3 regions of the Cupriavidus sp. CuC1 genome follow, and region 1 is predicted to be linked to each of the others. Evidence: predicted binding sites of a transcription regulator. Region 1 holds the regulator's gene; each other region holds the start of a gene.
The links. Region 1 encodes FNR, which switches genes on or off when oxygen is low (the NO sensors DNR and NnrR bind a similar motif). Its sites were predicted from a motif close to TTGATNNNNATCAA; they were not measured.

Region 1 (10,463 bases):
GCAGCCTCGGCCTGATCATCGCCAGGTTCCGCGAATGCCTCTTCGTCGCTATCCGCCGGCACAGTGCCCAGCGCCTCGAAATCGATTGGCTCCTGGTTCAGCAGCGCGACCTGCGCCTGGGCCTGGATGTCTTCCAGCGGCGGCAATTCATCGAGCGTACGCAGGCCAAGGTCATCAAGGAAATTCTTGGTGGTGGCATAAAGCGCGGGCCGCCCGGGCACGTCACGGTGGCCGATCACCTCGATCCAGCTACGGTCCTCGAGCTTCTTAACGACCTCGGTGCTGACCGCGACACCGCGGATTTCCTCGATATCGCCTCGCGTGACCGGTTGCCGGTAGGCAATGATCGCCAGCGTCTCCATCACGGCGCGGGAGTACTTGGGCAGCTTTTCAGGATTCAGCCGGTCCAGGTATTCGCGCATGACAGGGCGGCTCTGGAAACGCCAGCCACTGGCCAGTGCCACGAGTTCCACGCCGCGTTGCTCCCAGTCGCGGCGCAGCTCTTCGAGCAGCACGCGAATGGTGTCGGCACCGACGTCGTCGGCAAACAGCCGGCGCAAGTCATTGACGCGCAAGGGTTCCTGCGCGCAGATCAGCGCGGTCTCGAGGACGATCTTCGCCTCTTGGGTATTCATGTTGATTGCGTGCAGCCTGTCTTTGCACCTGCGCCCCGATTGATCCCGGGCGCACTGGAGATTGCGGGTTCAGCGGTAGGGATTGCCACCGCCATCTGGCCGCGCAGCCAACCGCATGCTTGTTGCATGCCAGCCGTGCGCTTTCTTTTATTGCATCGGGTGCCGGACCTGACCGGCAGGAGATCGCCCGGCCACCGGCTTTACCTGCCAGTCGACGGAGCCCTTGCGTCGCGCCTTCCCCCTGATGTGGCGGACCTGTCCGGCGCGGCGTTTATCATCGAACGCGCCGGGTGCAAGAAAATACGGATATCGGGCCTGCTGGCCTATTTCACCCCGCCCTGCCGTGGCTGGTCTTTTGAACCGAATCTTTTGAACCGGACGGCGGTTGGGGAACGGTCCCTGGCGCTGTTGCCTGCCCGGGTGTTCCTGGCATGCATCCCTGAGCAGCGGATGCTACCTGACGATGCCACGATGAAATACGCTGCGCGATATCGCTGTTCTTGCGATTGTATGACATTCCCTGGCAAACCTGCAACCGATTCGCACAGCTACCTCATCGAGGAAGTGACAGATACGCCACGAACAACGTTTCAGAAGACCAGGCAGAATCCATGCGCGGCAAGCGTCTGGGGCAAAAGCAGCGCGCGCGCCACCCCGGCCAGGCCAAAGGCCACCACCGCGAGGCCGGCGCCGGCCCGTAGCGCCGGGCGGCGCGAAAGCTGCCTGAGGTAGCCGGACAGGCCCGAGATGACCAGCAGGTTCGGCAGGGTGCCCAGGCCAAACACGGCCATCACCAGCGCTCCAGACGGGGCATTGCCGGCCAGCAACGCCATGGCAAGTGCGCCGTACACCATGCCGCACGGGACCAGCCCCCAGGCCAGCCCCATGCCGTAGCGGCGCAGCAACCGCCCCTGCCCCCGCGCCCGGGCCACGGCCGGCAAGCACGCGCCGACGGCGCCAAGGCCGCGCAGCAAGCCGCCCGCGGCGCGGGCGGCAAGCCGCTCCAGCCAGCCAGTACCCATGGTCCGCCCGCGCAACATCCACAGGCCCGACAACACCAGCATCACGCTGCCCACCCCAAACAGCCAGCGCTGCAGCGGCAGGTACTGCGCCCCCCAGACGCCAGCCCCCAGGGCGCCAAGCAAGCCCCCCAGCACCGCATACATGCTGAGGCGCCCGGCATGCATGACGAGCAGTTCCAGCAACCAATGGCCGGGACGCCGGAGCACCGTGGCAGGCACGCGCGCTACGCCGCCCTGCTCCGCGGCCAGCGCGATCCCGCCGCACATGGCGGCGCAATGCACGCCGCCCAGCAAAGCCAGGGTAAATACGCTGATTAGCACGCCTATGGTCAACTTCTCCTCCCAATCACACAATCGCAACGTCCGGCGCGGTAAAATGCGCCCAACGCGCCCCCGCAGCTTCAAGAGGCGCTATCAACATGAAGCCCAGCGCCCGCGCCAGTTCGCGCGTTCGCAAAACAACATGACGACGGGCACGGCAGGCCGCGCTGCACAGATAGCGCACCGCCGACAGACCCGCGCGCCGGGCCGATGTGGATAGCGCTTCCCATCGACGACTCTCAACGTCAAGCTCTCAACTCAATGCGCCTGCCACACCGCGCTTGATTGACTGCGCTAAACCGACAGGCCTCAATTGCTCACCTCCATTCCTATTACCGAGATGTCGCCCCGCTGCTCCACCTGCTCGCTCGGCCAGCTCTGCCTGCCCGTCGGCATGACGCAGCAGGACCTCGAAAAGATGGATACGCTGGTGCAGGACCGGGTGCGCGTACGCAAGGGCGAAACCCTGTACCGCCTCGGCGACCCTCTCACCGCCGTCTACGCGATCCGCTTCGGCACGCTCAAGACCCACCTGACGATGGAAGACGGCCGCTCGCAGATCACGGGCTTCCACCTGCCCGGCGAAGTCGTCGGCCTCGACGGCCTCGGCGAGATGCAGCACGCATCGGACGCCACCGCGCTGGAAGATACCGAAGTCTGCGTGGTGCGCTTCGGCGATCTCCAGACGTTGTCCAACGTCCTGCCTTCCCTGCAGCATCAGTTCATGCGCCTGATGAGCAAGGAGATCTCGCAGGACCAGGTCATGTTGATCACGCTCGGCTCGATGCGCGCCGAGGAGCGGCTTGCCGCTTTCCTGATCAACCTGTCCGAGCGCTTGTCCGCGCGCGGCTATTCGGCCTCCGAGTTCGTGCTGCGCATGAGCCGCGAGGAAATCGGCAGCTACCTCGGGCTCAAGCTCGAAACCGTCAGCCGCCTGTTCTCGCGCTTTGCGGAAGCTGGCCTGATCCAGATCCGCCAGCGCCACGTCAAGCTGGTCGACATGGTGGGGATCAAGCAGATCGTCAACAAGTCCTGCTGACGTGCACGTCGCAAGCCGCCCTCGCCTGCGGCGGCCCGCCGTGATGCCGCGCCTTCTGGCCTGAACCGGCAAGGCGCGCATCGCACTCATTCCAGCTCGTCCGTGTCCGCCAGCCGCGTGGGCATGGTGTACAGCGTCAAGCCGCTCGACAGCGAGCAGAGCACCCACGCGATCAGGAATCCCACGGTGTAGACCGCCTCCCGCGATGCCTCGACCGGCTGGCCGAAAAAGCGCAGGTCGCCAGGATCGACCATGGAGAACACCAGCGCGGTCGTCAGCCCGGCAACCAGGAAGGCGGGCCACAACACCCACATCAGCCAGCGCAGTCTCATGATCACCTCGCTTGCGCCGCAACCGGCGTTGCCCGGCGTGCCGCGCTGCCCGCCTTCTCGACCACCAGGCCGTGCCGCGACACGCCTTCCACAATGGGCGGGTCCGGATGGGTCATGGCCAGCCAGATCGTGACCCCGCAAGCCACCATTGCCACCAATGGCCCGCTCATCAGCAGCCACGGCCATGGCTCCTTCCACCAGGGATTGCTTTGCTGCGTCATCTGGCCTCCTGTAGATCTAGATCGCGCATGTTGCGTATGGATCGGTGCATCCAGCGTGCCGTGCCGCCTCATAGATTGCGCGGCACGATAAAGCTGGTGCTCTGTCGAATCTCTGCGCCATGGCTCCCCGTGCCCTCATCGGGCACCGCGGTCACCGTGACCTCGATCCTGTGCGTGCCCTGCTCCGCTGACTCGATCGGCACGCGCACCCGGATGGGAACCAAGCGATTGGACGTGGGCTCCAGGTTGCCGGCAGCGTGGTCATACTCCACGGCCAAGCCCTTCAGCGCATTGCTGCCCGCGCTGACGGCGACGCGCATCGGCGCCTCGGTCGTGTTGATCAGTTGCAGCCGGTACACGTTCTCGATCCAGCGCCCTTCCACTTCCCGCCCCAGCGCGCCGCGGTCGCGGATGATGTCGACCTTGAGCGGCGTGCGCATGGCCAGCGAGGCCATGAAGCCGACGACCAGCGCCAGCCAGATCACCGAGTAGATCACCGTGCGCGGCCGCACCAGGCGCTTGCGCGCCACGGTCTCGGAGAGCGCGCCGCGCATGGCGTTCTCGGATGTATAACGGATCAGCCCGCGCGGGTACGCCATCTTGTCCATGACCTGGTTGCAGGCGTCGATGCAGGCGCCGCAGCCAATGCAGTCGTACTGCAGGCCATCGCGGATATCGATGCCGGTGGGACAGACCTGCACGCAGATGCTGCAATTCACGCACGCGCCCAGCCCCGCTGCCTTGTGGTCCGCCTTGCGCGAGCGGCTGCCGCGCGGCTCGCCACGGCCCACGTCATAGGTGACCACATAGGTGTCGCGATCGACCATCACGCTCTGGAAGCGTGCATACGGGCACATGTACTTGCAGACCTGCTCGCGCATGAAGCCGGCGTTGCCCCAGGTGGCGAACGAATAGAACAGCATCCAGAACGTTTGCCACGGGCCCAGCGAGAGGCTCAGCACCTGCCCGCCCAGCGCGCGGATGGGCGAGAAGTAGCCGACGAAGGTAATGCCCGTCCACAGCGCGATCACGATCCAGAGCGCGTGCTTGGTCGCCTTCAGGCGCAGCTTGCGTGCGCTCCACGGATCGCCGTCCAGGCGGATGCGGGCAAAGCGGTCGCCCTCCACATGCCGCTCGATCCACATGAAGATCTCGGTGTACACCGTCTGCGGACACGCGTAGCCGCAGAACAGCCGCCCCGCGATCGCCGTGAAGAGAAACAGCGAGAGCGCGGAGATCACCAGCAGCACGGCAAGGTAGATCACGTCCTGCGGCCACAGCACCAGGCCAAAGATATAGAACTTGCGCGCGCCGAGATCGAACAGCATGGCCTGGCGGCCGTTCCACTGCAGCCAGGGCATGCCATAGAAGAACAGCTGGGTCAGGACCACCATCCAGACCCGCCAGCTCGAGAACGCGCCCGACACCGAGCGCGGATAGATCTTGCGGCGGACTTCATACAGGGTCTCATCCGAAGTCTGCTCATCCGCCGTCGCGGCTGCGGGCTCTCGATGCGGCGCCCATGCGGGCCCGTTTGATCCAAGCGGCTCCGGTCCGGGGGCGTTCATCGGCGATCACCCCCGCCGCGGTGCGGGCCCGGCCGACAAGCACAAGCGTGGTGGCTCATTGCCTGCTCCCCTCGCCTGCGCCGCTCCCGGTGTTGGACAGGCCCCAGACATAGGCGGTCAACATGCGGATACGCTCCGGCGTGAGGATTTCTTCGTGCGCCGGCATATGGTTGTTATGGCCCTTCAGGATCGCGTCGACGATGCTGGCCTCCGAACTGCCGTACAGCCACACGCGGTCCGACAGGTTGGGCGCGCCAAGCGCCTGGTTGCCCTTGCCGGTGGAACCGTGGCAGGCCGCGCAGGTGGACTTGAACGTGCTCTCGCCGCGCGAGGCGCGGATCGGGTCGTAAGCCAGGCCGGAGAGCGAACGCGCGTATTGCGCCACGTCGCCGGCGAGCTTGCCGTCGATGGTCGAGGCGAACGACGGCATCACGCCATTGCGGCCCTTGGTAATGGTCTGCGCGATGGTCTCGGGATCCCCGCCGTACAGCCAGTCGTTATCGGTCAGGTTGGGAAAGCCGCGGCTGCCGCGCGCATCGGAGCCGTGGCATTGCGCGCAGTAGTTGAGAAACAGGCGTTGCCCGATCTCGCGCGCCGCCGGGTCGGCCGCCACCTGCTTGACGTCCATGTGCATGTACTTGCCATAGACCTCCCGCTGCAGTTGCTCGGCCGCCTGGCGATGCGCCTCCAACTCGACCCGACTGGAGGTCTTGAGCACGCCGGCGTAGGAACCCAGGCCGGGGTACAGCACCAGGTAGCCCAGGCCAAAGATGCACGCCAGCAGGAACATCCACATCCACCAGCGCGGCAGCGGGTTGTTCAGCTCGCGCAGGTCGCCGTCCCACACGTGGCCGGTGTCTTCGGCGGCGCCAGCGACCTTGGTGACCTTGCGTTGGGAGAACAGCAGCCACACGCACCAGACGATGCCGACCAGCGCGATGGCGGCAATGTAGTAGCTCCAGAAATCCGTGAAGAAGTCGCTCATGACTCAGTATTCCTGCTTGGTGTTGTTTGCGCCGCCGGCATGGCGCGCGATGCGGTAGCCGGCATCGACGTTCTCGTCCAGCGGCTCGGCGGGCAAGGCGAACGGCAGCATGGCCGACTCCTGGTTGGCGGCCTTGCGCCCGGACGACCAGGCCCACCAGCAGATGGCGATGAAGGCAGCCATCGAGACCACGGTGGAAAGCGCGGTGATCATTGCCATGGCTTACTCCTTGGCCTGCGTGGCCGCGGGCTGCGCCGCGGCCGCGGTATCCACGCGCACATTGCGCTTGGCGATGCCAAGCTCCTGCAGGTAGGCGACCATCGCGTCTTCCTCGGTCTTGCCGGCCAGCGTGGCGGGCGCCTGCTCGATCTCGGCGTCGGTGTACGGCACGCCGAGGCGGCGCAGCGCACGCATGCGGTCGCGGACATCGTTGGCCTGCAGCGGGGCTTTCTCGAGCCACGGGTAGGACGGCATCACCGATTCGGGCACCACGTCGCGCGGGTTGCGCAAGTGGATGCGCTGCCAGTCGTCGGAGTAGCGCCCGCCCACGCGCGCCAGGTCGGGACCGGTACGCTTGGAGCCCCACAGGAAGGGATGGTCGTAGACCGACTCGCCAGCCGTGGAGTAGTGGCCATAGCGCTCGACATCGCCCTGCAGCGTGCGCACCTGCTGCGAATGGCAGCCCACGCAGCCCTCGCGGATATAGATATCGCGGCCCATCAGGCGCAGCGCGGAGTACGGCTTGATCCCCGCGTCGGGCTCGGTGGTGGAGTGCTGGAAGAACAGCGGCACGATCTGGACGAGCCCGGCGATGCTGACCACCAGGATGGTGCACAGGATCAGCCAGCCGATGTTCTTCTCCAGGGTCTCGTGCGTAAAGAAGCTTCGTTTTTCGGACATCGTTTCTATCCTGGAATGATCAATGGGCGGAGGCGGCAACGCTGGCCGGGATCAGTGCGTCCACCGCGGGCTTGCCGATGATGGTCCGGGCCACGTTGTAGGCCATCAGCAGCATGCCCGAGAGGAAACACAGGCCACCCAGCAAGCGGATCAGGTAGAAGGGATACTTGGCCTTGACCGCTTCCACGAAAGCGTAGGTCAGGGTGCCGTCGGGCTGCGTGGCGCGCCACATCAGGCCTTCCATCACGCCGGCGATCCACATCGAGGCGATGTACAGCACCACGCCGATGGTGGCGATCCAGAAGTGCAGCTCGATCAGGCGCACGCTGTACATCTCCTTCTGGCCAAAGAGCCGCGGGATCAGGTAGTAGAGCGAGCCGATGGAGATCATCGCGACCCAGCCCAGCGCGCCGGAGTGCACGTGGCCGATGGTCCAGTCCGTGTAGTGCGACAGCGCGTTGACGGTCTTGATCGACATCATCGAGCCCTCGAAGGTCGCCATACCGTAGAAGGACAGCGCCACCACCAGGAACTTGAGGATGGGATCGGTGCGCAGCTTGTGCCAGGCACCCGACAAGGTCATGATGCCGTTGATCATGCCGCCCCACGAAGGCGCGAGCAGGATCAGCGAGAACACCATGCCGAGCGATTGCGCCCAGTCCGGCAGCGACGTGAACTGCAGGTGGTGGGGACCGGCCCACATATAGGTGAAGTTGAGCGCCCAGAAGTGAACGATCGACAGGCGGTAGGAATAGATCGGGCGGCCGGCCTGCTTGGGGATGAAGTAATACATCATGCCCAGGAAGCTGGTGGTCAGGAAGAAGCCCACCGCGTTATGGCCGTACCACCACTGCACCATGGCGTCCTGCACGCCGGCATAGGCCGAGTAGGACTTCCACATGCCCACCGGCATCTCGGCGTTGTTGACGATATGCAGGATGGCGATGGTCAGGATGTAGGCGCCGAAGAACCAGTTGGCCACGTAGATGTGCCGGGTCTTGCGCTTCATGATGGTGCCGAAGAACACGATGGCGTAGGCCACCCACACCAGCGTGATCAGGATGTCGATCGGCCATTCGAGCTCGGCATATTCCTTCGAGCTGGTGATGCCCAGCGGCAGCGTGATAACCGCGGCCACGATCACCAGTTGCCAGCCCCAGAACGTGAATGCCGCCAGCGGGCCACAGAACAGCCGCGCCTGGCAGGTGCGCTGCACGATGTAGTAGGAGGTGGCGAACAACGCGCTGCCGCCGAAGGCGAAGATGACCGCATTGGTGTGCAGCGGGCGCAGGCGTCCGAAGGACAACCACGGCGTGTCGAAATTAAGCTCCGGCCAGATCAACTGTGCCGCGAGCAGAACGCCTACGGCCATACCGACAATCCCCCAGACTACCGTCATGACGGCAAACTGCCGCACGACGCCGTAATTGAAGGTGTCGGCGCGAGAATACGCGGCGGTGACAGCCATTCAGACCCCCAGATTGGATAAACATGAATTGATGTTGTGACTGTAGGAAAAGAGGGGGATGGGCGTCTTGATCTGTATCAAGCGGTATGGGAATGGGGGGAACCTGGAGGCGTAGGAGGCGTTTCGGGTTGGGTTCTGATGCCCACCGTGGCACGCGTAACCTGCAGTCGCTTGGCTATCTCACTATTTGGCTCGCCCGCTGCAGAAACCAAAAGCGATGCGTGCCCGTGCAACCAGCGACGCCGGGAAACTCCGCGAACGCGCCATCGAGGCAAGTTGGGACCGCTCGTCTTCACGCGGGGGTGTCTCTCTAGGGCGGGGTTTTGATGCTTCTAGCTGCTGGCGCGGCTGTGCGGTGTTGCCGTTTTAGAACGTGTGAGATGTCACTTTTCTTTACTCGTAAAGAAAAGTAACCAAAAGAAAGCGATCCTTGCAGGAGGCTGGCATGGCGACATTGGGAACCCCAATGGTTTCGTCGTACGGCCCCGGATTCTAACGGACTCGTGCCGTTACCGGTTCAGGGCACCACGACGCTGCCAATGCCCAGGGATTCGTGGTGGCCCCCACCGGTAGCAACCACCACGAACTTCAAGCCGTCTGTCGCTCGCGGCGCTGGCGGCCACGAAGTTGCAGGCGTCCCGTTTCCGTCGTGGGCGCGGTGGCACCGAAAAAACAATGCCGAGGCATTCACCACCGCGTCCACCCCACCACGAAACCATCACGGCGTGATATATCGTGGCGCTTCGCACCGGTGCCGGCAGATGTGTGGATGAGCAGGGATGCCGCTACCGAGCAGCCTCACCACGAAACCGGTGTCATCCGCAGGATCGTGGCCATTTAAACCGGTAACGGCATGAGGCCATTAGAACCCGGGGCCTGACGACGAGACCACCGGGCTACGCAACCCCGACAAGCCAGCCTCCTGCAGGGATCGCTTTCTTTTGGTTACTTTCTTTACGAGGGCGAGGCGAGTAAAGAAAAGTGACATCTCACACGTTCCAAAACGGCCAACACCGCACAGCCGCGACAGCAGCTAGAAGCATGAAAACCCCGCCCACAAGAGACACTCCCGCGTCAGCGAGCCACAAGCAATACACATCGCCCACTTCCCCCCAACCTACAATTCCCGCTCCAATCTCAACAGACTTTGCGAACGAATCAGCGGAACGGGATACAAGCTGCTGGCGCGGCTAGGCGGGGTTGGCCGTTTACGCGAATGGAGACATTTCCAGGCTTCTAGCCCCGCTGACGCAGGGGTGTCGCTTGCCCCCCATTCAACCAACCCCAATTCACGGCCTATAATTCACGGCCTATCGTTATCAAGAAGAATCGCCTCCCCCGGCCTATCAAGATCATCATACTGTCCCGCATGCAGCGCCCACCAAAGCGCGCCCGCAATCACGGCAACCAGCACCAGGCTCATCGGCACCAGCAGGTAGAGCATGTCCATGGCGTCAGTCTCCGAGCTTGCCGGCGCGCAGCAGGCGCCAGGCATTGGCCACCACCAGCAGCGACGACACGGACATGCCGATGCCCGCCATCCAGGCGGTGACATAGCCGGTTGCCGCCAGCGGGATGGCGATCACGTTGTAGGCAAAGGCCCAGGCCAGGTTCTGGCGCACCACGCGACGCGTGCGGCGGGCCATCTTCAGCGCGTTCGCGATCTCCGCCACGCGGCCATGGGCCAGCACGGCGTCGGCGCCCGCCTGCGCCAGCGGCGCGCCGCTGCCGATGGCGATTGAGACTTGCGCCTGTGCCAGCACCGGCGCATCGTTGATGCCGTCGCCCACCGCCAGCACCACGGCGCCGCCGCGCTGCAGGTGCGCCACGTACTCGCGCTTGCCTTCAGGCGTGACGCCGCCCTCGCGGCGCGAGATCTGGAAATGATCGGCCCACCAGCCGACCGTGGCCGGCGTATCGCCCGACACGAGATGGCAGCGCACGCCAAGCGCGCGCAGCTCGCTGAGCAAGC
Region 2 (10,463 bases), on a different contig from region 1:
TGCGCGTGCTGGGCATCGCGTGCCCAAAGGTGGCCATCCTCTCGGCGGTGGAAACCGTGACCGACAAGATCCCCTCCACCATCGACGCGGCCGCGCTATGCATGATGAGCCGGCGCGGCCAGATCGAAGGCGGCATCCTCGATGGCCCGCTCGCCTTCGACAACGCGATCAGCCATGAAGCCGCGGTGACAAAGGGCATCGTCTCCGAGGTCGCCGGCGACCCCGACATCCTGCTGGTGCCCGACCTGGAGGCCGGCAACATGCTGGCCAAGCAGCTCACCTTCCTGGCCGGCGCCGAAGCCGCCGGCATCGTGCTGGGCGCGCGCGTGCCCATCATCCTTACCAGCCGCGCCGACAGCGTGCGCGCGCGCATCGGCAGCTGCGCGATCGCCGTGCTTCTGGCGCATGCGCGCCGCACCGCCCGGACGCCCACCGAGATCTGAGCGTCCCACCGTCCCAGCCACAGTCAACGTCACGGTCAACGTCATCGTCACAAGGAGGCCTGCCAGCGTGAGCGCCACCCATCCCACCATCCTCGTCGTCAATGCCGGCTCCTCGAGCGTCAAGGTCTCGGTGTACACCGTGCCCGAGGCCGCCCACGCCAATACCGACATCAACCCGGTGCTCAGCGCGCACGGGCAGATCGAAGGCATCGGCGTGTCGCCGCGCCTCACCGCCAGCATGGCGGATGGCCGCGTGGTAGCGGACGAGCGCTTTCCGGTGGCGCAGGTGGCGGATCACGATGCGGCCTTCCGCCTGATCCGGCTGGTGCTGAGCATCGGCCTGCGCGATGCGCCGCCGGTGGCGATCGGCCATCGCGTGGTGCATGGCGGCGCGGACTTCTGCGCTGCCGTGAAGATCGATGACGACGTCATTGCCAAGCTGGAAGCATTGATCCCGCTGGCGCCGCTGCACCAGCCGCACAACCTCACGGCGATCCGCGCGGTGCGCGCCGCCGCGCCGGCGCTGCTGCAGGTAGCCTGCTTCGACACCGCCTTTCACGCCGGGCACGACCCGCTGGCGCAACTGCTGGCGCTGCCTTACGAGTACTTCGAACGCGGCATCCGCCGCTACGGCTTTCACGGCCTGTCCTACGAATACATCGCGCGCCGCCTGCAGCAGATCGCGCCCGACCTGGCACAGGGCCGCGTGATCGTGGCGCACCTGGGCAACGGCGCCAGCCTGTGCGCCATGCGCGAGGGGCGCAGCGTGGAATCGACCATGGGCCTGACGGCGCTCGACGGCCTGCCGATGGGCACGCGCTGCGGCGCCATCGATGCCGGCGCCATCCTGTGGCTGTCGCAGCAAGGCATGAGCACCAAGGACATCGAGGCGATGCTGTACCAGGATTCAGGGCTGAAGGGATTGTCGGGTGTCAGCAGCGACATGCGCGCCCTGCTGGCCAGCGACGCGCCGCGCGCGCGGCTGGCGATCGATTTCTACGCCTACCGGGCGGCGCAGGAAATCGGCAAGCTGGCGACCACGCTGGGCGGCCTGGATGCGCTGGTGTTCACCGCCGGCATTGGCGCCAACTCGCCACCGGTGCGCGAGAAGATCTGCGCGCGGCTGGCGGAGCTGTTCGGCATCAGCCTGGACGCAGGCGCCAACAACGAGAACCGCCAGCGCATCAGCCGCGACCACAGCCGCGTGCCGGTGCTGGTGCTGCCTACCGACGAGGAAGGGATGATCGCGCTGAACACCGCGCGGATCATGATGGAGCAAAAGGCGCTCGCGTAGCTCCCCTGGCACCTTATGCGCGTACCAGGTAGGCCTGGCGCAAGCGCTCGGCATCCACCTTCAGCACGTTGCCCAGGTAGGCGTCGATGCCGCCGTAGTCCTGCTCGATGGCATGCATCGAGGCTTCCAGGTAGGAGGCTTTCACCGCCAGCAATGGCCACATCACCGCGGGATCGACGCCGAACTGCGCGGCACCGGCACTCATCTTCTGGTTGAAGCCCTGGTTCCAGTGATTCGATTCCAGGTAGTTGGCCATGATGGTGTCGCGCTCCACGCCCAGGCCGGCCAGCAGCAACAGCGAGGCAAAGCCGGTGCGGTCCTTGCCCGCGGTGCAGTGATACAGCAGGTTGCCGCCCTGCTCCGCGGCCTTCAGGAAACTGCCGAACGCGGCCTGGTACTTGCGCGGAAAGTCGCCATAGACCTCCAGCATGAAGGCCTCCATCTGCGCCGCGCTGCCGTCGCGCAAACGCGGCATCAGCTCGGCCATCGACATGCTGCCTTCCAGCACCGGCGTGGCGACCCAGCGGAAGGCCTCGCCAAATGGGCTCTCCGCCGCGGTCTTCTCACCAGGCGAGCGGAAATCGATCACCATGTCCAGCTGCAATGCGCGCAGCCGTTCCATATCCGCCGCGCTGGCCAGGCCCGGGTTGCCGCTGCGAAACAGCTTGCCAGCTCGCACGCGGTAGCCGTCGCGCGTGGCGAGGCCGCCGAGGTCGCGCAGATTGACCACGTTGTCCAGCGCAAGCGCTGCATTGCCGGGCACGCCGGCACCTTGTGATGGCGCATCGGCCATGTTTTCCTGCATCGTGTCCCTGCCCTGTCTTTGTCGTTCGGTGGCGCGCGCGCCGCACCGCACGTGGCGGCGGTTCAGCGCGGGCGATAGGCCGGCACATGCCAGCGCGTATGGCAGCCAGCAATATAACGGCGATCGAGCTTCGCCACCAGCTTCCACACGCTCATCGGGTCCACATCGTCCAGATCCAGGTCGACCCAGGCCCAGGGATGGGCACAGTCGCCCTCGCAGATCAGCTCGACATCCTTGACCCGCACGTAGGCGGCCAGGGCTTTACGCAACGTGGATGCGTCGACTTCGGCACGTAGTCCTCTCACTAAAACCTTCATCATGCACTCCAATATTTTCAGATCACTTTCGCGCGGCTTGCAAGCGTGCAGGGCCGCCGGCTGTTGCGCTCGCTGCGCAACGCCCTCAAGCCCTTGTAGCGCAATGCTCTGAAAGTCTGACCGTGTGGCGCATGGAAATTTCCCGGCGCGAACCGGTTCCTTGATCCACATCATATGTCCCCGGATCCACCCTCGACAGGCGCCGTTGGCCGGCACAATAATTTCCCCATGTCGAACGTGGCAGTCCGGCCACAAGCGCCACAAGCCGGTCCCCCGCATCCGCCAGGTCTTCACGGAAGACCGCCGAACGACGCCGCCACCCAGCCAGTCACAGGCTAGCCACTTGCCCGCGCGTGACGTCCGCCTTCCCGTGTCGAACCAAGATCAACCAGACAAGAAAAGGCAAAGCGATGACAAACCCGCGCACTCCAACCCAAGCCGTTCGCGCTGCCGCCCCGAGCGCCATCGGTGCAGCTGCCGCCGAGCCGCAAGCCGCGCCTGGTAAATCCACGCCATGGGGGCTCTACGCCGCCATCCTGGTACTGATCGGCTTACTCGCCCTGCCCCTGCCCCCGGAGCTGCCGGTGGCGGGACATCGCATGCTGGCCATCCTCGCCTTTGCCATCGTGGTGTGGATCACCGAGGCGGTCTCCTACGAGGCCAGCGCCATCATGATCACGTCGCTGATGGCGGCGCTGATCGGCTTCGCGCCCACGGTGGCCGACCCGGCCACGCAATACGGCACGTCCCGCGCGCTCGGCATGGCGCTGGCAGGGTTCTCCAACACCGCGCTTGCGCTGGTTGCCGCCGCCCTCTTTATCTCGGCGGCGATGACGGTGACCGGGCTCGACCGGCGCATCGCGCTGGTCACGCTGTCGGCCATCGGCACCAGCACGCGGCGTATCCTGATCGGCAGCGTCGCGGTGACCATCGCGCTGTCGCTGGTGGTGCCGAGCGCCACCGCGCGCAGCGCCTGCGTGGTGCCGATCATGATGGGCGTGATCGCGGCGTTCGGGGTCGACAAGAAATCGAATATCGCCGCCGGCATCATGATCACCGTGGCCATGGCCACCAGCATCTGGAACGTCGGCATCCAGACCGCCGCCGCGCAGAACCTGCTGACGGCGGGCTTCATGGACAAGCTGCTGGGCGAGCGCATCACCTGGCTGCAATGGCTGATCGCCGGCGCGCCGTGGGCCATCGTGATGTCGGTCGTGCTGTATTTCCTGGTGCGTTTCCTGCTGCCCGCCGAAACCGAAGCCATCCCCGGCGGCAAGGAGGCCGTGCAAAAGGAACTCGCCGGGCTGGGCCCGATGAGCGGCCCGCAGAAGCGGCTTGCCGCCGTGTCCATCGGGCTGCTGCTGTTCTGGGCCACCGAGGGCAAGCTGCACCAGTTCGACACCGCCACCGTGACCTTCGTCGGCCTGGTGATCCTGATGATGCCGCGCATCGGCGTGATGGACTGGAAGACCATGCAGCAACGCACGCCGTGGGGCACGCTGATCGTGTTCGGGGTGGGCATCAGCCTGGGCACCGCGCTGCTCACCACGCAGGCCGGCCAATGGCTGGGCAAGTTCGTGGTGGCTAACTCCGGGCTCGCCACGCAAGGCCCGATCCTGGTGTTCGCCATCCTGGCCGCCTTCCTGATCCTGATCCACCTCGGCTTTGCCAGCGCCACCGCGCTCACCGCCGCGCTGCTGCCGATCTTGATCTCGGTGCTGCAGACGCTGCCGGGCGATATCAACCAGATCGGCCTGACCATGCTGCTCGGCTTCACCGTGAGCTTCGGCTTCATCCTGCCGATCAATGCGCCGCAAAACATGGTTTGCCTTGGCACGGATACCTTCAACGGCAAGCAGTTCGCCAAGGTCGGCATCCCCGTGACGGTGATCGGCTACGCCCTGATGCTGCTGTTCGCCGCCACCTACTGGCGCTGGCTGGGCTGGATCTGAGCCCACACCGGGAAAAGGACCGATCATGAAAATCACATTGCAATCCGCCACCCAGCTCGCCCGCGACGTGCTCGCCGCGCAAGGCGTGCCGACCGACATCGCCAACGACGTGGCCGAGCACCTGGTCGAGGCCGACCGCTGCGGCTACACCAGCCACGGCCTGTCGATCCTGCCCAACTACCAGCGCTCGCTCGCAACAGGCAACGTCAACCCGGGGGGCCGCGCCGAATGCGTGCTCGACCGCGACAGCCTGCTGGTGTTCGACGGCAACGGCGGCTTCGGCCAGCACGTGGGCAAGCGCGTCATCGAGACCGCCATCGAGCGCGTGCGCCAGCACGGCCACTGCATCGTCACGCTGCGCCGTTCGCACCATCTCGGCCGCATGGGACACTACGGCGAGATGGTGGCAAAGGAGCGGTTCGTGCTGCTGAGCTTTACCAACGTGATCAACCGCTCTCCGGTGGTGGCGCCCTACGGCGGCCGCACCGCGCGGCTGACCACCAACCCGCTGTGCTTCGCCGGGCCGATGCCCAACGGTCGCCCGCCGCTGGTGGTCGACATCGCCACCAGCGCCATCGCCATCAACAAGGCCCGCGTGCTCGCCGAGAAAGGCGAGCACGCGCCGCAGAACAGCATCATCGACGGCGACGGCAACCCCACCACCGATGCCTGCGCCATGTTCAGCGAACACCCTGGCGCCCTGCTGCCCTTCGGCGGCCACAAGGGCTATGCGCTCGGCGTGGTAGCTGAACTGCTGGCCGGCGTGCTGTCCGGGGGCGGCACCATCCAGCCGGACAACCCCCGCGGCGGCGTGGCCACCAACAATATGTTCGCGGTGCTGATGAATCCGGAACTCGACCTGGGCCTGAGCTGGCAAAGCGCGGAGGTGGAAGCCTTCGTCAACTACCTGCACGACACCCCACCCGCCCCGGGCTTTGATCGCGTGCAGTACCCGGGCGAGTTCGAAGCCGCCAACCGCGCGCTCGCCACCACCCACCTGGATGTGAACCCGGCGATCTGGCGCAACCTGGAAACGCTGGCGAAGGACCTCGGCGTGGCGCTGCCGGCGGGCTGAGCCGGCGTGACACGGGCGCCGGCCCGCCGCGTGCTGGCCCCCTTCCGGAACAGGCGTCCGTTACGCAAGGCGGATGCATCGCGTCGAGGGGGACCGCTTCCGCCCTTGACCCCTCTCTTTTAAGGCGCAAGCCTTAGTACAAACGGCCGGCCATCGAGGATGGCGTATCCGCAACGCGCCATGCCTCGCCGAACGGGGCCGGTCACCCGAGCCCCCACGCGCCTCCTGGCTCATCTCCTGTCTCGCCCTCCCTCCTCCAATCTTCAGGAAGCACCGGACTTTAGGCCGACTTCCGTGCCGTTTCGCAGGCCGCCGGCCAGAGCAATGCGCAATGCAAAGAGGTCCCGGGAAATTCTGGTCGCGGCTCTGGCACCTTCTCAGGCGCTTGCCATGGACAACAAAATTTAATATTCTTACCTTAAATTATGTTTGCACCGGTGTGGGCGACACCCTGCACCGCGCCGCCGACTGATCGCATCGCGTAGCAGCAATCCCGTATTCCTATTGGAGACAACGTCCAATGCATACCCTACAGGCCGACTGGCCGAACCTTCGGTTTGACTACAAAGGCTGTCACGTGTTGGTGACAGGTGGCACCAGCGGAATCGGCGCCGGGATCGCCGAAGCCTATCGAGACGCAGGCGCGGAGGTCACTATCACCGGCACCCGGCGCTGCGCGTCCGACTACGGCGTCGATTTCGATGGCTACCGCTATTTGCAGCTCGACATCGAAGACGCGGACAATATCTCCGCTGTGGCGGCCGCGGTGCCACAGGTTGACATTCTCATCAACAACGCCGGCTTTGCGCTGCCGAGCAGCGGCCTCGACGAGTACGACCCGGAGGTCTTCGAGCGCGCGGTGCGCATGCACCTCGTCGGCGGCTACCGCATGGCGCATGGCTGTGCGGACAAACTCCTGAAAAGCGCCCTGCCAGGCGGGCCTTCCATTGTCAGCATCGCGTCGATGAGCTCGTTCTTCGGGATCGACATCGTTCCCGGCTATGGTGCAGCGAAGACCGGTGTCGTCGGGTTGACCCGGGCATTGGCAGTCCATTGGGGCGGGCGCATTCGTGTCAACGCGGTCGCCGCGGGGCTTACCGCGAGCCGCATGACGGCGGCGACTGTCGCCAACCCGGCATGGTCAGGACCCACGCTTGCACGTACGCCGGCAGCACGGCTGGGGGTGCCGCGCGACATCGCGGGTCCGGTCCTGTTCCTGACAAGCGCAGCCGCCAGCTGGATCACCGGACAAACGCTGCCGGTCGACGGCGGCTTTACCGTCGCTGGCTGAACCGCAACGGCAGGATCGCCAGCCCTCCCGGCCGGCGCCCATCGCTGCAGCCTTCCATCACGCTTCCAGACCGGACCAACGCAATGAAACCTGACGCCATCCGCATCGCCGACCTTGGCACCCCCCAACTAACCGAGAAACAGCGTCAAGCGATTGCTTCCTCCCCGCCAGTGCAAATGAGCGAGGAGGCTGTCCTTGCGGCCGCGCGCCACCGAACGGGTCTATCCGACTTTGGTCCGGACGACTTCCGCGAGCGGCTGCGCATCTGGCTAAGGAGCTTTGACGAGGACACGGGCCTCGGTCCGCTGGGTCGCGCGGGCCTGTTCGGCGATGCCGTGCGCTATGCTTGCGCGCGCCTTCGCTTCGAAGATCTTGCGAAGCAGCACCCTGAAATCAATAAGGTCGCGATTCGACAGCCGATCGTCATCGCCGGGCTTCCACGCTCGGGCACCACCCACCTCGTCAATATCCTGGCAGCCGACCCGCGGCTGCGCTCCATGCCGCTATGGGAAGCGATGGAGCCGATTCCGACGCTGGAAGAGCAGGCCACGCCGGGCGCGGACGATCCGCGCTTCCTTCGTGCCCGCGATATGTGGGGCGAATTCGAAGCCATGCTGCCGCTCATGCCGGCGATGCACGAAATGGCTCCCGCCCACGTGCATGAGGACATAGAGCTGCAAGCCCTGGACTTCTCATCCTATCTGCCGGAATGGCAGTGCCGGCCCTATCGCTGGCGCGACTATTACTACAGCAAGGATCAGACTTCGCACTACGCCTATGGCCGCCGGGTCCTGCAAGCGCTCACCTGGCTCAAGGGGCCGGACCGATGGGTGATGAAGTCGCCGCCGCACATGGAGAATCTCCGGCCGTTGATGACGACCTATCCCGACGCAACGGTCGTCATCACGCATCGCGATCCGGTCGCCGTCCTGCAGTCAGCGATCACCATGATCGCCTATGGTAACCGCATCCGCCGGCATGCCGTCGACGTAAAGGAACTTGCCCGCTATTGGACAGATCGCCTGGAGCATCTGCTGCGCGCCTGTGTGCGAGACCGGGACACCGTGCCCGCCGGCCAATCGCTCGACGTGCTGTTCGACGACTACATGGCCGACCAAAAGACGGTGATCGAGCGCGTCTATGCGATGGCCGGCCTTGCGCTGACCGACGAAGCCCGTGCCCGTGTGCATGCCTATCTGGAGTCCAATCCCCGCGGAAAGCACGGACGGGTCGTCTATGACCTGAAAGGCGATTTTGGCATCGACGTAGCGGCGTTGCGCGAGCGATTCGGCTTCTATTATCAGCGCTTCTCGGTCAGGCCAGAGCGCATCGAAGGAGAGTTGTGATGACAGATCGAGCCGCGGAGCGCCTGCTGTCCGGCCGGGCGTGGGATGACTACTGTGAAACGGTGCGCCGCGCCGGCCATATGGTCGACCATTTCGGCGCGGAGGCTAACGCCCTCGACTGCGCCGAATGGTATCGGTTCATGACGCGCCTGATGCGCAACGGTATCGAGCGCTTCATGGAGAACTGCGAGCCCGAACGGCCGCGCCTGCGCAATGCGCCCTGGCGCCAGTCCATCAATTTCCAGTCGCCCGACCAGGATCACCTGCTCGCCGAGTTCATCGATGGCAGCCATGACTACGTCATTCGCGGCAATCGCGGCGAACTGCCCTATTTCGTCATTGCTTCATGGCGTGCACCGCAGCCGCGCCATCCGGGAACGCTGGACTGGGCCCCGCACGGCGTGGCGGGCCTTGTCGGGTTCGATCCCGCTGCGCTGCAGACCACGGGCTTCATCTCGTCACGCGAAGTCACTTTCGATGCGGCGGGCAATTTCGAGATCGTCGTCGGCCAGCGCAGGCCTGCGCACGGACGCGACTGGCTGTCGATCACGCCTGATTGCGTCGGCCTGCTCATCCGCACGCTCTATCATGATCGCGCGAATACCGCGCCGCCCGGGTTCTCCATCGAGCGAGTCGATCGCCCGGAACCGCGCCCCATCACCGCCGCCGAAATGAGCGATGCGCTCGCCAAGGCGGGACAGACGGTACTTGGCTATTGCGAACTGGTGCGGCGCTGGTGGCAGGACAATCTCAGCCAACGGCCGAACCGCATCCGCTTCGATCGCGCGGTGTATCTGTCCAATGGCGGGGTGCCGGATCGGCATCACGGCTTTGGCACCTGGGAATGCGCCGACGGCGAAGCGCTGGTGATCGATTTCCTGCCAACGCCCTGCGACTACTGGATCTTCCAGCTCTGCTCGATCTGGCAAGAGAACCTGGACAACTACGAAGACGGCGGCGGCCATGTGCAGAAGTACAAGGCCATCTATCGCCATGACGGCTCGGTGCGCGTCATCATTGCGCAGGGCGAGCCCGGCATCTCCGGCAACTGGATCCACCCCTTCGGCCATGTCCATGGGGGCATGAGCCTGCGGCTGATCGGCACGCAGGGCGAGCCGCCGTTGGTAACGCTGCGCCGCATCGCACTGGCCGCGCTGCATGAACGCGGCGAGGCGGCGCTGGATGAAGTCTCGCCGCTGCTGAGCGGCGAGGTGGCGCAATGAATGCGGCGCCGCGACGCATTGCCGATCTCGGCGAAGCCGCGCGCCGCTGCGCCGCGGCGCTCAATCATGAACCATATGGAGGCACCCCTTGATGACGCATCCCATAGCCGCCGCGGTGGTTGGCACCGGCTTCGGCCTTTTCACCCATGTACGTGCGCTGCGCGAGGCGGGGTTCGAGGTGCGCGCGATCGTCGGCCGCGACCGTGCCCGCACCATCGCGCGCGCCGCGCCGCTTGGCATCCCGCTCGCAACCGATAGCCTTGCCGAAGCGCTTGCCGATCCGGCGGTGCAACTCGTCACGGTGGCGACGCCCCCGCACGCGCACTATTCGCCGGTGATGGAGGCGATCGCCGCGGGGCGGCATATCGTGTGCGAAAAGCCCTTTGCCCGCGACGTCGCCGAAGCCGCGGAGATGCGCAAAGCGGCGACAAGAGCCGGCGTTTATCACATGCTCGGCGCCGAATTCCGCTTCGACAGCGCGCAGGCGCTGTTGCGGCGCGTCGTCCAGTCGGGAATGATCGGCGCGCCGCGCCATTTCCTGCGCATCTACCACCAGCCGGGCCTGCAGGACTCGACAGAAAGGCTCAGCGACTGGTGGGAGGACGCCGACCAGGGCGGCGGCTTCCTTGGCGCGTTCGGCTCGCACATGATCGATCAGGTCGAATACATGTTCGGGCCCATCGCGCGCGTCAGCGGCATGCTGCAGGCGCTGGCGCC
Region 3 (10,463 bases), on a different contig from region 1:
CCTGAGGGCAACCCTGGCAGCCATCCTGAAACTGCCGTAAGCTCGCCGGTCGGCGCGTCACACGCGCGCCGCATAAGAAAAACCAGGAGCATTCATGACGGCAGCACCCCTCGCTACGCTTTCCTCGCGCATTCACGTTCCAGTCGACAAGCAAACCGCCGCCCGCCCGCTGATGATGGCCGCCGCCGCGGTTGCCGCGCTCGCATGCGGCTGGCTGCCATCGGTCGCCAACGCGGCCGAATACCCCGTCAAGCCGATCCGCTTCATCGTGCCTTACGCCGCGGGCGGCACCACCGACCTGGTGGCGCGCACAGTCGGCCAGAAGGTGGCGGAGAAACTCGGCCAGCCCGTGGTGGTGGAGAATCGCCCCGGTGCGGGCGGCAATATCGGCATGGAAGCGGTCGCCAAGGCCGCGCCGGACGGCTACACCATCGGCTTCGGCGCCATCTCGACCAATGCGCTGAACCCGCATATCTACAAGCACGTGCCGTTCGACCCGCGCAAGGATTTCACCGCGGTCAGCCTGCTCGGCACCTCGACCATCGTGCTGGAAGTCAACAACAGCCTGCCGGTGAAGAACGTGGCCGAACTGGTCAGCTACGCCAAGGCCCATCCCGGCCTGACCTACGCCACCGCGGGCACCGGCACGTCCATGCACCTGGCGGGCGCGATGTTCTCGCAGATGACGCAAACGGGCCTGACCCATGTGCCATACAAGGGCAGCAGCCCGGCCATCAACGACATGCTCGGCGGCCACGTGCAGGTGATGTTCGACAATCTGCCCGCCTCGCTGCCGCACATCCAGGGCGGCAAGCTGCGCGCGCTGGCCGTGGCCGGCAAGAGCCGCTCGCCGGCGCTGCCGAATGTGCCAACGCTGGCCGAGGCCGGCCTGGCGGGCTACGCCGTCGAGCCGTGGTTCGGCGTGTACGGCCCGGCCGGGCTGCCCGCGCCGGTGGTGCAAGCGCTCAATGCCGCCTTCGTCGAGGCGCTGGGCAACGTGGACGTGAAGGACAAACTGGTGCAAGCGGGCTTCAACCCCAAGGGCTCGAGCGCGGCGGACCTGCAGTCGCTGACGCTGTCCGAGTACGAGAAATTCGGCAAGGTCGCCAAGAGCGCCAGCATCTCGGTGGATTGAGCGCACGCGGGGCTGCGCGCTTGCGGCGGGAGGATCGCCGGGGGCGGGCAGCACCGCATCCATTACAATCCGGCTGCAACGGGCCCTCGCGCCCACTCCAGCCGCCTACCCGCCATGAAGCAAGATCCCCGTTTTCCCAAGCTGTACATCCTCGATCACCCGCTGATCCAGCACAAGCTCTCCCATATGCGCGACAAGGACACCTCCACGCGCACGTTCCGCGAGCTGCTGCGGGAGATCACACTGCTGATGGGCTATGAAATCACGCGCGACCTGCCGCTGACCACGCGCCGCATCGAAACGCCGCTGGTGGAGCTGGACGCGCCGGTGATCGCCGGCAAGAAACTCACCATCGTGCCGGTGCTGCGCGCCGGCGTGGGCATGAGCGACGGCCTGGTCGAGCTGATTCCCTCGGCCCGCATCGGCCATATCGGCGTCTACCGCGACGAGCAGCACCGCCCGGTGGAATACCTGGTGCGCCTGCCCGACGTGGAAGACCGCAGCTTTATCCTGTGCGACCCGATGGTCGCCACCGGCTACTCCGCCGCGCATGCGGTGGATGTGCTCAAGCGCCGCGGCGTCAAGGACGATGCGATTACGTTCGTGGCGCTGGTAGCAGCGCCGGAAGGCGTCGAAGTGTTCCAGAAGGCACACCCCGGCGTGAAACTGTTTGTCGCCTCGCTGGACAGCCACCTGGACGAGCACGCCTACATCATCCCGGGCCTGGGCGACGCGGGCGACCGGCTGTTCGGCACCAAGAACTGAGTGTTCCCTGCCTGTCCGGGCCTTCGTCTGCGCCCGGCTTGACCGGCCTCAATCCCGCCGGCCGCGGCTCTCCCTAGACTATCGGTATCGGCAGAGGCACACCGTCCGGTGTGCCTCGCCTGACCTGGGAGACCCACATGGCAGCCTTGAAGATCCTGTTTTCGACCCCCACCGGGCTGATGAGCCTGGCCGTCATTGCCTTCATCATCGGCATGGGCTGGTTCTTCATCCGGCTGTTCCTGCGCTAGATGCGGGAAGACGAGGCAGCGGCGCGACGTCGCTGAGCCCTCCCCCCGCCTACTTCTTCTTGCCCGAGCCTAGCAAGCTGCCCAGCACGCCGCGAATCAGCTCGCGCCCGACCTGCGAGCCCACCGTGCGCGCAGCCGACTTGGCCATCGACTCCAGGATGGAGTCGCCACGCCCGGTCTTGCCGGTGCCCTTGGTCAACCCGCCGAAGATCTCGCCCGCCTGGTCCAGCCAGCCGCCGCCCTGCGCGGGCTCCGGCTGGCCTGCCGTGGGCACGGGCGCGGGTGCGCCGCTGCCGGCAGCGGTGGGAGAAGACGCAGGAGCGGCGGCACGGCCCTTGAGCTTCTCGTAAGCCGACGCGCGATCGATGGTCTGCTCATAGGTACCCGCCACCAGCGAGCTGGCCAGCAACTGCTTGCGCTCGTCGTCGGTGATCGGGCCGATCCGGCTGCCGGGCGCCAGCACCCAGGCGCGCTCGGTGATGCCGGGGATGCCTTTGGCGTCGAGCAGCGACACCAGCGCCTCGCCCACGCCGAGCTCCCCGATCGCCTTCTCCAGATCCAGCCCCGGCTTGGCCCGCATGGTGGTGGCCGCCACCTTGACGGCCTTCTGGTCGCGTGGCGTGAAGGCGCGCAGCGCATGCTGCACCCGGTTGCCGAGCTGGCCCAGCACGGTATCGGGGATGTCGACGGGATTCTGCGTGACGAAATACACGCCAACGCCCTTGGAGCGGATCAGCCGCACCACCTGCTCGATCTTGTCGAGCAGGGCCTTGGGCGCGTCGTTGAACAGCAGGTGCGCCTCGTCGAAAAAGAACACCAGCTTGGGCTTGTCGAGATCGCCCGCCTCGGGCAGTTTCTCGAACAGCTCCGACAGCAGCCAGAGCAGGAAGGTGGCGTAGAGCTTGGGCGAATTCAGCAGCTTGTCGGCAGCCAGGATGTTCACCACGCCCTGCCCGTTCTCGGTCTGGATGAAGTCATCCAGGTTGAGCATGGGCTCGCCGAAGAACACGTCGGCGCCTTGCGACTCCAGCGCCATCAGCCCGCGCTGGATAGCCCCGATCGAGGCCGCAGAGATATTGCCGTATTCGGTGGTGAACTGCCCGGCGTTGTCGCCCACGTACTGCAGCATGGCGCGCAGGTCCTTGGCGTCGAGCAGCAGCAGCCCACTGGCGTCGGCGATGCGGAAGACCAGGTTGAGCACACCCTGCTGGGTGTCGTTGAGCTCCAGCATGCGCGACAGCAGCAGCGGCCCCATATGTGAGACCGTGGCGCGCACGGGATGGCCCTTTTGCCCGAACACATCCCACAGCGTGGTGGGGCAGGCGCCCCACACCGGCTCGGGCAGGCCGAGCTCGGCCAGGCGCGCTTTGAGCTTGTCGGAGAGCTTGCCCGGCTGGGAAATGCCGGTCAGGTCACCTTTGACGTCGGCCATGAAGACCGGCACGCCCAACCGGGAGAAGCCCTGGGCCAAGCTTTGCAGGGTCACGGTCTTGCCGGTGCCGGTGGCGCCGGTGATCAGGCCGTGCCGGTTGCCCATCTCGGGCAGCAGGGCAAGTTCCAGCTCGGCGTTCTTGGCGATGATGATGGGTTCGGCCATGGTCTCTCTGGTTGGCAAGCCGCGCGGCGCATTCGCCGCGACCGTCCCCGCCTTTCCCGGCGGCTCCCGTGATCGGGAGGCCAGCGGCGGCGGGGCCGCGTGATAAAATGCTGGGCTGATTATAGCCAGCCCCCAGGCCGGCTCACAGACACATAAACCACCCGGCGCGCCGCCAGCGAGCATCCGTTGCCCGCCCGGCACAGCCGGCGCGCAACGCCAAGGCACGCGCGTCAAACATTTTCCGCTGCGGAGAGAATCATGGCCGGTCACTCAAAATGGGCCAATATCAAACACAAGAAGGCCGCGGCTGACTCCAAGCGCGGCAAGGTCTGGACCCGCCTGATCAAGGAAATCACCGTCGCCGCGAAGCTCGGCGGCGCTGATCCCGACTCCAACCCGCGCCTGCGCCTGTCCATGGACAAGGCGATGGATGCGAACATGCCCAAGGACAACATCCAGCGCGCCATCCAGCGCGGCGTGGGTGGCCTGGAAGGCGCCAACTACGAAGAAATCCGCTACGAGGGCTACGGCCTGGCCGGCGCGGCGATCATCGTCGACTGCCTGACCGACAACCGTACCCGTACCGTGGCTGAAGTGCGTCATGCCTTCTCCAAGAACGGCGGCAACATGGGCGCGGAAGGCTCGGTGGCGTTCATGTTCACCCATTGCGGCCAGTTCCTGTTTGCCCCCGGAACGGCCGAGGACAAGCTGATGGAAGCGGCGCTGGAAGCCGGCGCCGACGACGTGGTCACCAACGACGACGGCTCGATCGAAGTGCTGTGCCCGCCCAACGATTTCGGCGCGGTCAAGGCCGCGCTGGAAGCCGCGGGCTTCAAGGCCGAGATGGCCGACGTCACGATGAAGCCGCAGAACGAAGTCAGCTTCACCGGCGACGACGCCGTCAAGATGCAAAAGCTGCTCGACGCCCTGGAAAACCTGGACGACGTGCAGGAAGTCTTCACCAACGCGGTGATCGAGGAGTAAGGCGGGGATCGGGTAAGACCTCGCCTCACGGCGGCAGCGCGGCTCGATAAGCCATTGCTGCCGCTTTTCGCATTTCGCATGCGTCATTTTTTCTGGCAGTAGATCATGAAAGTATTGGTTGTCGGCTCGGGTGGTCGTGAACACGCGATGGCCTGGAAATTGGCCCAGTCGCCCAAGGTGCAGGTGGTGTACGTGGCGCCGGGCAACGGCGGCACCGCGCTCGACAAGCGGCTGCAGAATGTTCCCCTGACCGATCCGGCAGTGCTCGCCGCCTTTGCCGAGCGCGAAGGCGTGAGCTTCACGGTGGTCGGCCCCGAGGCGCCGCTGGCGGCCGGCATCGTAGATATCTTCCGTGCCAAGGGCCTGCGGATCTTCGGCCCGACGCAAGCGGCGGCCCAGCTGGAATCCTCCAAGGATTTCGCCAAGGCTTTCATGCAGCGCCACGGCATCCCGACCGCCGCCTACCAGACCTTCAACGACGCCGCCGCGGCCCACGCGTATATCGACGCGCAGGGCGCGCCGATCGTGATCAAGGCCGACGGCCTGGCCGCCGGCAAGGGCGTGGTGGTTGCCGCCACGCTGGAAGAAGCGCACGCCGCGGTCGACATGATGCTGGCCGACAACCGCCTCGGCGACGCCGGCGCGCGCGTGGTGATCGAGGAATTCCTCGAGGGCGAGGAAGCCAGCTTCATCGTGCTGGTGGACGGCAAGAACGTCCTGGCACTCGCGACCAGCCAGGACCACAAGCGCCTGCTCGATCACGACGCCGGTCCCAATACCGGCGGCATGGGCGCGTACTCGCCGGCCCCGGTGGTCACGCCCGCGCTGCATGCACGCGCGCTGCGCGAGATCATCATGCCGACCGTGCGCGGCATGGAAAAGGACGGCATCACCTACACCGGCTTCCTGTATGCCGGCCTGATGATCGACAGCGAAAGCAACCTGAAGACGCTGGAATTCAACTGCCGCATGGGCGACCCGGAAACCCAGCCGATCCTGGCGCGCCTGAAGACCGACCTGGTCGATGTGATGGAGCACGCCGTCAACGGTAAGCTCGACGAGATCGAACTGGACTGGGACCGCCGCACCGCGCTGGGCGTGGTGATGGCCGCCTTTGGCTATCCCGATGCCCCGCGCAAGGGCGACACCATTACCGGCATCCCGGCCGAGACCGACGACAGCGTGACCTTCCACGCCGGCACCACGCTCAAGGATGGTGTGCTGCTGACCACGGGCGGCCGCGTGCTGTGCGTGGTCGGGCTGGCCGATACCGTCAAGGCGGCGCAGCGCGCGGCTTATGGCGCGGCCGAGAAGATCCACTTCGATGGCATGCAATACCGTACCGACATCGGCTACCGCGCCATCAAACGGTAAAGGGCGAATAGATCTACTGCGCGGCCCATGGCGAGCCCTGCGGTGCTCGCCATGGGCCGCTCGCTACGATTTCTTCGCCCCTTTCGACACGCCGGAACAGAATTCCCCGAATCCGGCCAAGCGTTGCCTCAGCCAGTACAATCATGACATCGCTATGACGGCCGGGCAGGTTGACTGACCTGCCCGGCCGTCACCGCTCCGGCCCACCCGCCCGCATACCATGATCGATTCCCAGGCAGTCCGTGCCTATCTGCTCGGTCTGCAAGACCGTATCACCGACGCTGTCGCCGCCATCGACGGCAAGGCGTTTTCGACCGATGCCTGGGAGAAGCCGCCCACCGAGCGCCTGCGCGGCAGTGGCCGCACCCGTATCCTGGAAGGCGGCGCCGTGATGGAGCGTGCCGGCGTGGGCTTCTCGAATGTGCGGGGCGATGCCCTGCCGCCGTCGGCCACCGCCAACCGGCCTGAGCTGGCCGGCCGCGGCTTCGAGGCGATGGGCGTCTCGCTGGTGTTCCACCCGCGCAACCCCTTTGTCCCGACCGTGCATATGAACGTGCGCTGCCTGCTGGCGGTGAAGGAAGGCGCCGAACCGGTCTGGTGGTTCGGCGGCGGCATGGACCTGACGCCGTATTACGGCAACGCTGGCGATTGCACGCACTTCCACGCCACCTGCCGCGACGCCCTCGCCCCCTATGGCGATGACCTCTATCCGCGTTTCAAGCAATGGTGCGACGAGTATTTCTTCCTCAAGCACCGCGGCGAAGCGCGCGGCATTGGCGGCATTTTCTTCGATGACTTCTCCGCGCTCGGCTTCGAGCGCAGCTTTGCCATGATGCAGTCGGTCGGCGACGCCTTCCTCGACGCCTACCTGCCGATCCTGCAGGCGCGCAAGGACATGCCTTATGGCGAGCGCGAGCGGGAGTTCCAGGCCTACCGGCGCGGCCGCTATGTGGAGTTCAACCTGGTGTTCGACCGCGGCACGCACTTCGGGCTGCAATCGGGCGGACGCAGCGAGTCGATCCTGATGTCGATGCCGCCGCTGGCCAGCTGGCGCTACGACTGGCAGCCCGAGCCGGGCAGCGCGGAGGCCGCGCTGTACACGGACTTCCTGCCAGTGCGCGAGTGGGCCTGACGGCAACCCCATGGCACACCACATCGCACGATCGCTCACCGCCAACGCGGCAGACGCAGCAGGCTCGACCAAGAGCAACCGCCCCTACCGCCTCGGCATTCTCGGCGGCACCTTCGATCCGCCCCACATCGGCCACGTTGCACTCGCCCGCCTGTGCATCGAACATCTCGAGCTCGACGAGCTGGTCTGGATTCCGACCGGCCAGTCGTGGCAAAAAGGCGACGACGTCACCCCTGCCGCCGATCGCCTCGCCATGACCGAGCTGGCCGCGCAGGCGTTGTCCGACACCCGCGCGCTGGTCCATGCCAGCCGTATGGAAGTCGATCGCGCCGGCCCCAGCTACACCGTTGATACCGTGCATGAACTGCGCGAGCACTATGGCCCCAACGCCTCGCTGGCGTGGCTCATGGGCGCCGACCAGTTGCTGCGCCTGCACACCTGGCATGGCTGGCAGGAACTGTTCGCGCACGTCCACCTTTGCGTGGCGACACGGCCCGGTTTCGACCTCGGGGAACTGGACGGTCCGGTGCGCCAGGAGCTCGCAGAACGGCGTGCGTCCACCGACCTGATACAATCCATGCCCTCCGGCCGCATGTGGATCGACCAGACGCTAGCCGTCGACCTCTCCTCCACCGCCCTACGCCAACGCCTGGCTGCCGGACAACCGGCAGATGACCAGCTGCCGTCCGGCGTGGCACACTACATCGCGAGCCGCGGCCTGTATCGGCCGACGCAGTTGGATCTGCCCATCCCGGCCCGCCCCCAAACCGATCTCAGCTGAACTGAAAAAAGCACCATGGATATTCGCAAACTGCAACGCGCCATCGTCGACGGCCTCGAAGATGTCAAAGCGCAGGACATCAAGGTGTACGACACCACCCACCTGACCGAGCTGTTCGACCGGGTGGTGATCGCCAGCGGGAGCTCGAACCGCCAGACCAAGGCGCTGGCCGCCTCGGTCCGCGATACCGTCAAGGACGCCGGCGGCCATATCGTTGCGGTGGAAGGGCTGGAAACGGGCGAATGGGTGCTGGTCGACTGCGGCGACGCCGTCGTCCACATCATGCAGCCGCAGCTGCGCATGTATTACAACCTGGAAGAACTCTGGGGTGACAAGCCGGTACGCCTGAAGCTGTCCACGGCCAAGAAGGGCCTGGCCAAGGCCAGCGAGCCGATCGACGGCGAAGACGAAGACGAGGCACCGGTCGTGCGCACCGCGCGCCGCGCCACCGGCCTGCGCCCGGCACTGGCCCGCCTGCCCGAAGGCATGAAAGAGCCTTCGCCGCCGCTTGGCCACGAAGATACGGACCCGGACGCCATCGCCACCAACCGCGCCCCGACCGTGCAAAAACGCCTGACCAGCGCGCTGGGCTCGGCACCGGCACGCAAGGCACCGGCCAAGACGGGCGCACCGCGCAAGACCGCAGCCGGCACCGGCGTGGCACGCAAGACCGCCACCAAGACGGCTGCGACCAAGACTGCCACCAAGGCACCGGCCAAGACGGCGGCCGCGAAGGCTCCGGTCGCGCGCAAGCGCACCACCCGCTCGGCCTGAGCCGGACCGGCCCGCTTCCCGCCATGCAGTTGTTGATCGTGGCCGTTGGACACAAGATGCCCGGCTGGATCGAAACGGGATTCGCGGAGTACGCGAAGCGCATGCCGCCCGAGCTGCGCATCGAACTACGCGAGATCAAGCCCGAGACGCGCTCCTCGAGCAATAACGCCACCACCGTGATGCAACGCGAGGCGGCCCGCATCGAGGCGGCGCTGCCCAAGCAATGCCGCATCGTGGCGCTCGACGAGCGCGGGCGTGACCTCACCACGGTGCAGCTCGCCGCCCAGCTGGGCGACTGGCAGCGCGAAGGCGGCGACGTCGCCTTCCTGATCGGCGGCGCCGACGGCCTCGATCCCGCCCTGAAGGCCCGCGCGCAAACCCTGCTGCGCCTGTCCAGCCTGACCATGCCGCACGGCATGGTGCGCGTGCTGCTGGCAGAGCAGCTCTATCGCGCCTGGTCGGTCACCCAGAACCACCCCTACCACCGCGCCTGAAACCAAGCGCGCCTGGGTCACGCACCGGGCGAGGCCGCGGGTACAATGCGACCGAAGCGGCGCATGCGCTGCAGCCGCATTTGGCATGCCCTATCCCCGGATCCTTCCCGACTGCCCTGCCGTGACCCATACCTTCCTCTATCTCGCCTCCCAAAGCCCGCGCCGGCGCGAGCTGCTGACCCAGCTTGGCGTCGCCTACGAACTGCTGCTGGCCGACGGCGATGAAGACGCCGAGGCGCTGGAAATCGTATTGCCTGGCGAGAGCCCGGACGACTACGTGCAGCGCGTGTGCGCCCTCAAGGCCGAAGCCGCACTGCGCCGGCGCGAGCGGCGCGCCCTGCCCGACGCCCCCATCCTGACCTCGGACACCACCGTCTGCCTGGGCGGCGAGATCCTCGGCAAGCCCGCCGACGACGCCGATGCCGCCCGCATGCTTGCCGTCCTGTCCGGGCGCACCCACCGTGTGCTGAGCGCGGTAACCGTGGTCTCTGCGCTGGGCCAGCGCCATGCGCTGTCGGTTTCCGAGGTGAGCTTTCGCACCATGACCGCCAACGAGATCGCGGCCTACGTCGCCAGCGGCGAACCGGCCGGCAAGGCCGGCGCCTATGGCATACAGGGCCGCGCCGCCGAGTTCGTCGAGCGAATCGACGGCAGCTATTCGGGTATCATGGGTTTGCCCCTGTTCGAGACGGCTTCGCTGCTCAGACAGGCCCATCTGCGGTTCTGAGAACCCCGCCGCCGCCCATCCGTTCCCGCTTCAGGCTGCTGCCACCCTGGCCACGGCAGCGCCCACGGGAGGCATGGCAGCACAATGCGGACAACCACCTGGCCGGTCAGCCGGCGACGAGTTTCATCCACTATGACTGAAGACATCCTCGTCAACATCACACCGCAGGAAACACGCGTGGCCATCGTGCAGCAGGCCGCCGTGCAGGAACTCCACGTCGAGCGCACGCTGTCGCGCGGGCTCGTCGGCAATATCTACCTCGGCAAGGTCGTGCGCGTGCTGCCCGGCATGCAGTCCGCCTTCATCGATATCGGGCTGGAGCGCGCCGCCTTCCTCCACGTCGCCGACATCTGGCACCCGCGCGACCCGGACAAGAACGCCAATGCCGCGCCGCTGGCCATCGAGAAGACGCTCTACGAAGGCCAGGCCCTGATGGTCCAGGTCATCAAGGA

Region 2: the regulator FNR is predicted to act here: its motif matches at 3,020-3,033, upstream of ACGLHR_RS41260 (DASS family sodium-coupled anion symporter).
Region 3: the regulator FNR is predicted to act here: its motif matches at 1,939-1,952, upstream of ACGLHR_RS11255 (DUF3149 domain-containing protein).

What each region holds. Positions count from the first base shown of each region.
Region 1 covers NZ_JBIUHC010000194.1:5,922-16,384, reverse strand. Annotated here, with positions in the region: gene scpB (SMC-Scp complex subunit ScpB) at 1-635, opposite strand, end outside; gene ACGLHR_RS45040 (sulfite exporter TauE/SafE family protein) at 1,226-1,990, opposite strand; gene fnr (fumarate/nitrate reduction transcriptional regulator Fnr) at 2,292-3,017, shown strand; gene ACGLHR_RS45030 (hypothetical protein) at 3,104-3,349, opposite strand; gene ACGLHR_RS45025 (hypothetical protein) at 3,352-3,570, opposite strand; gene ccoG (cytochrome c oxidase accessory protein CcoG) at 3,639-5,138, opposite strand; gene ccoP (cytochrome-c oxidase, cbb3-type subunit III) at 5,194-6,123, opposite strand; partial or broken gene ACGLHR_RS45010 (cbb3-type cytochrome oxidase subunit 3) at 6,208-6,342, opposite strand; gene ccoO (cytochrome-c oxidase, cbb3-type subunit II) at 6,346-7,023, opposite strand; gene ccoN (cytochrome-c oxidase, cbb3-type subunit I) at 7,043-8,491, opposite strand; partial or broken gene ACGLHR_RS44995 (helix-turn-helix domain-containing protein) at 8,632-8,758, opposite strand; gene ccoS (cbb3-type cytochrome oxidase assembly protein CcoS) at 9,795-9,941, opposite strand; gene ACGLHR_RS44985 (heavy metal translocating P-type ATPase) at 9,946-10,463, opposite strand, start outside.
Region 2 covers NZ_JBIUHC010000155.1:5,228-15,690, forward strand. Annotated here, with positions in the region: gene ACGLHR_RS41240 (phosphate acetyltransferase) at 1-443, shown strand, start outside; gene ACGLHR_RS41245 (acetate/propionate family kinase) at 511-1,737, shown strand; gene ACGLHR_RS41250 (tyrosine-protein phosphatase) at 1,751-2,530, opposite strand; gene ACGLHR_RS41255 (RNA-binding protein) at 2,605-2,859, opposite strand; gene ACGLHR_RS41260 (DASS family sodium-coupled anion symporter) at 3,270-4,811, shown strand; gene ACGLHR_RS41265 (Ldh family oxidoreductase) at 4,837-5,886, shown strand; gene ACGLHR_RS41270 (SDR family NAD(P)-dependent oxidoreductase) at 6,407-7,177, shown strand; gene ACGLHR_RS41275 (sulfotransferase family protein) at 7,261-8,523, shown strand; gene ACGLHR_RS41280 (hypothetical protein) at 8,523-9,746, shown strand; gene ACGLHR_RS41285 (Gfo/Idh/MocA family protein) at 9,838-10,463, shown strand, end outside.
Region 3 covers NZ_JBIUHC010000020.1:4,110-14,572, reverse strand. Annotated here, with positions in the region: gene ACGLHR_RS11265 (Bug family tripartite tricarboxylate transporter substrate binding protein) at 176-1,135, shown strand; gene upp (uracil phosphoribosyltransferase) at 1,250-1,900, shown strand; gene ACGLHR_RS11255 (DUF3149 domain-containing protein) at 2,038-2,148, shown strand; gene ACGLHR_RS11250 (helicase HerA-like C-terminal domain-containing protein) at 2,198-3,745, opposite strand; gene ACGLHR_RS11245 (YebC/PmpR family DNA-binding transcriptional regulator) at 4,004-4,729, shown strand; gene purD (phosphoribosylamine--glycine ligase) at 4,835-6,103, shown strand; gene hemF (oxygen-dependent coproporphyrinogen oxidase) at 6,324-7,235, shown strand; gene ACGLHR_RS11230 (nicotinate-nucleotide adenylyltransferase) at 7,246-8,016, shown strand; gene rsfS (ribosome silencing factor) at 8,032-8,790, shown strand; gene rlmH (23S rRNA (pseudouridine(1915)-N(3))-methyltransferase RlmH) at 8,814-9,284, shown strand; gene ACGLHR_RS11215 (Maf family protein) at 9,370-10,011, shown strand; gene rng (ribonuclease G) at 10,144-10,463, shown strand, end outside.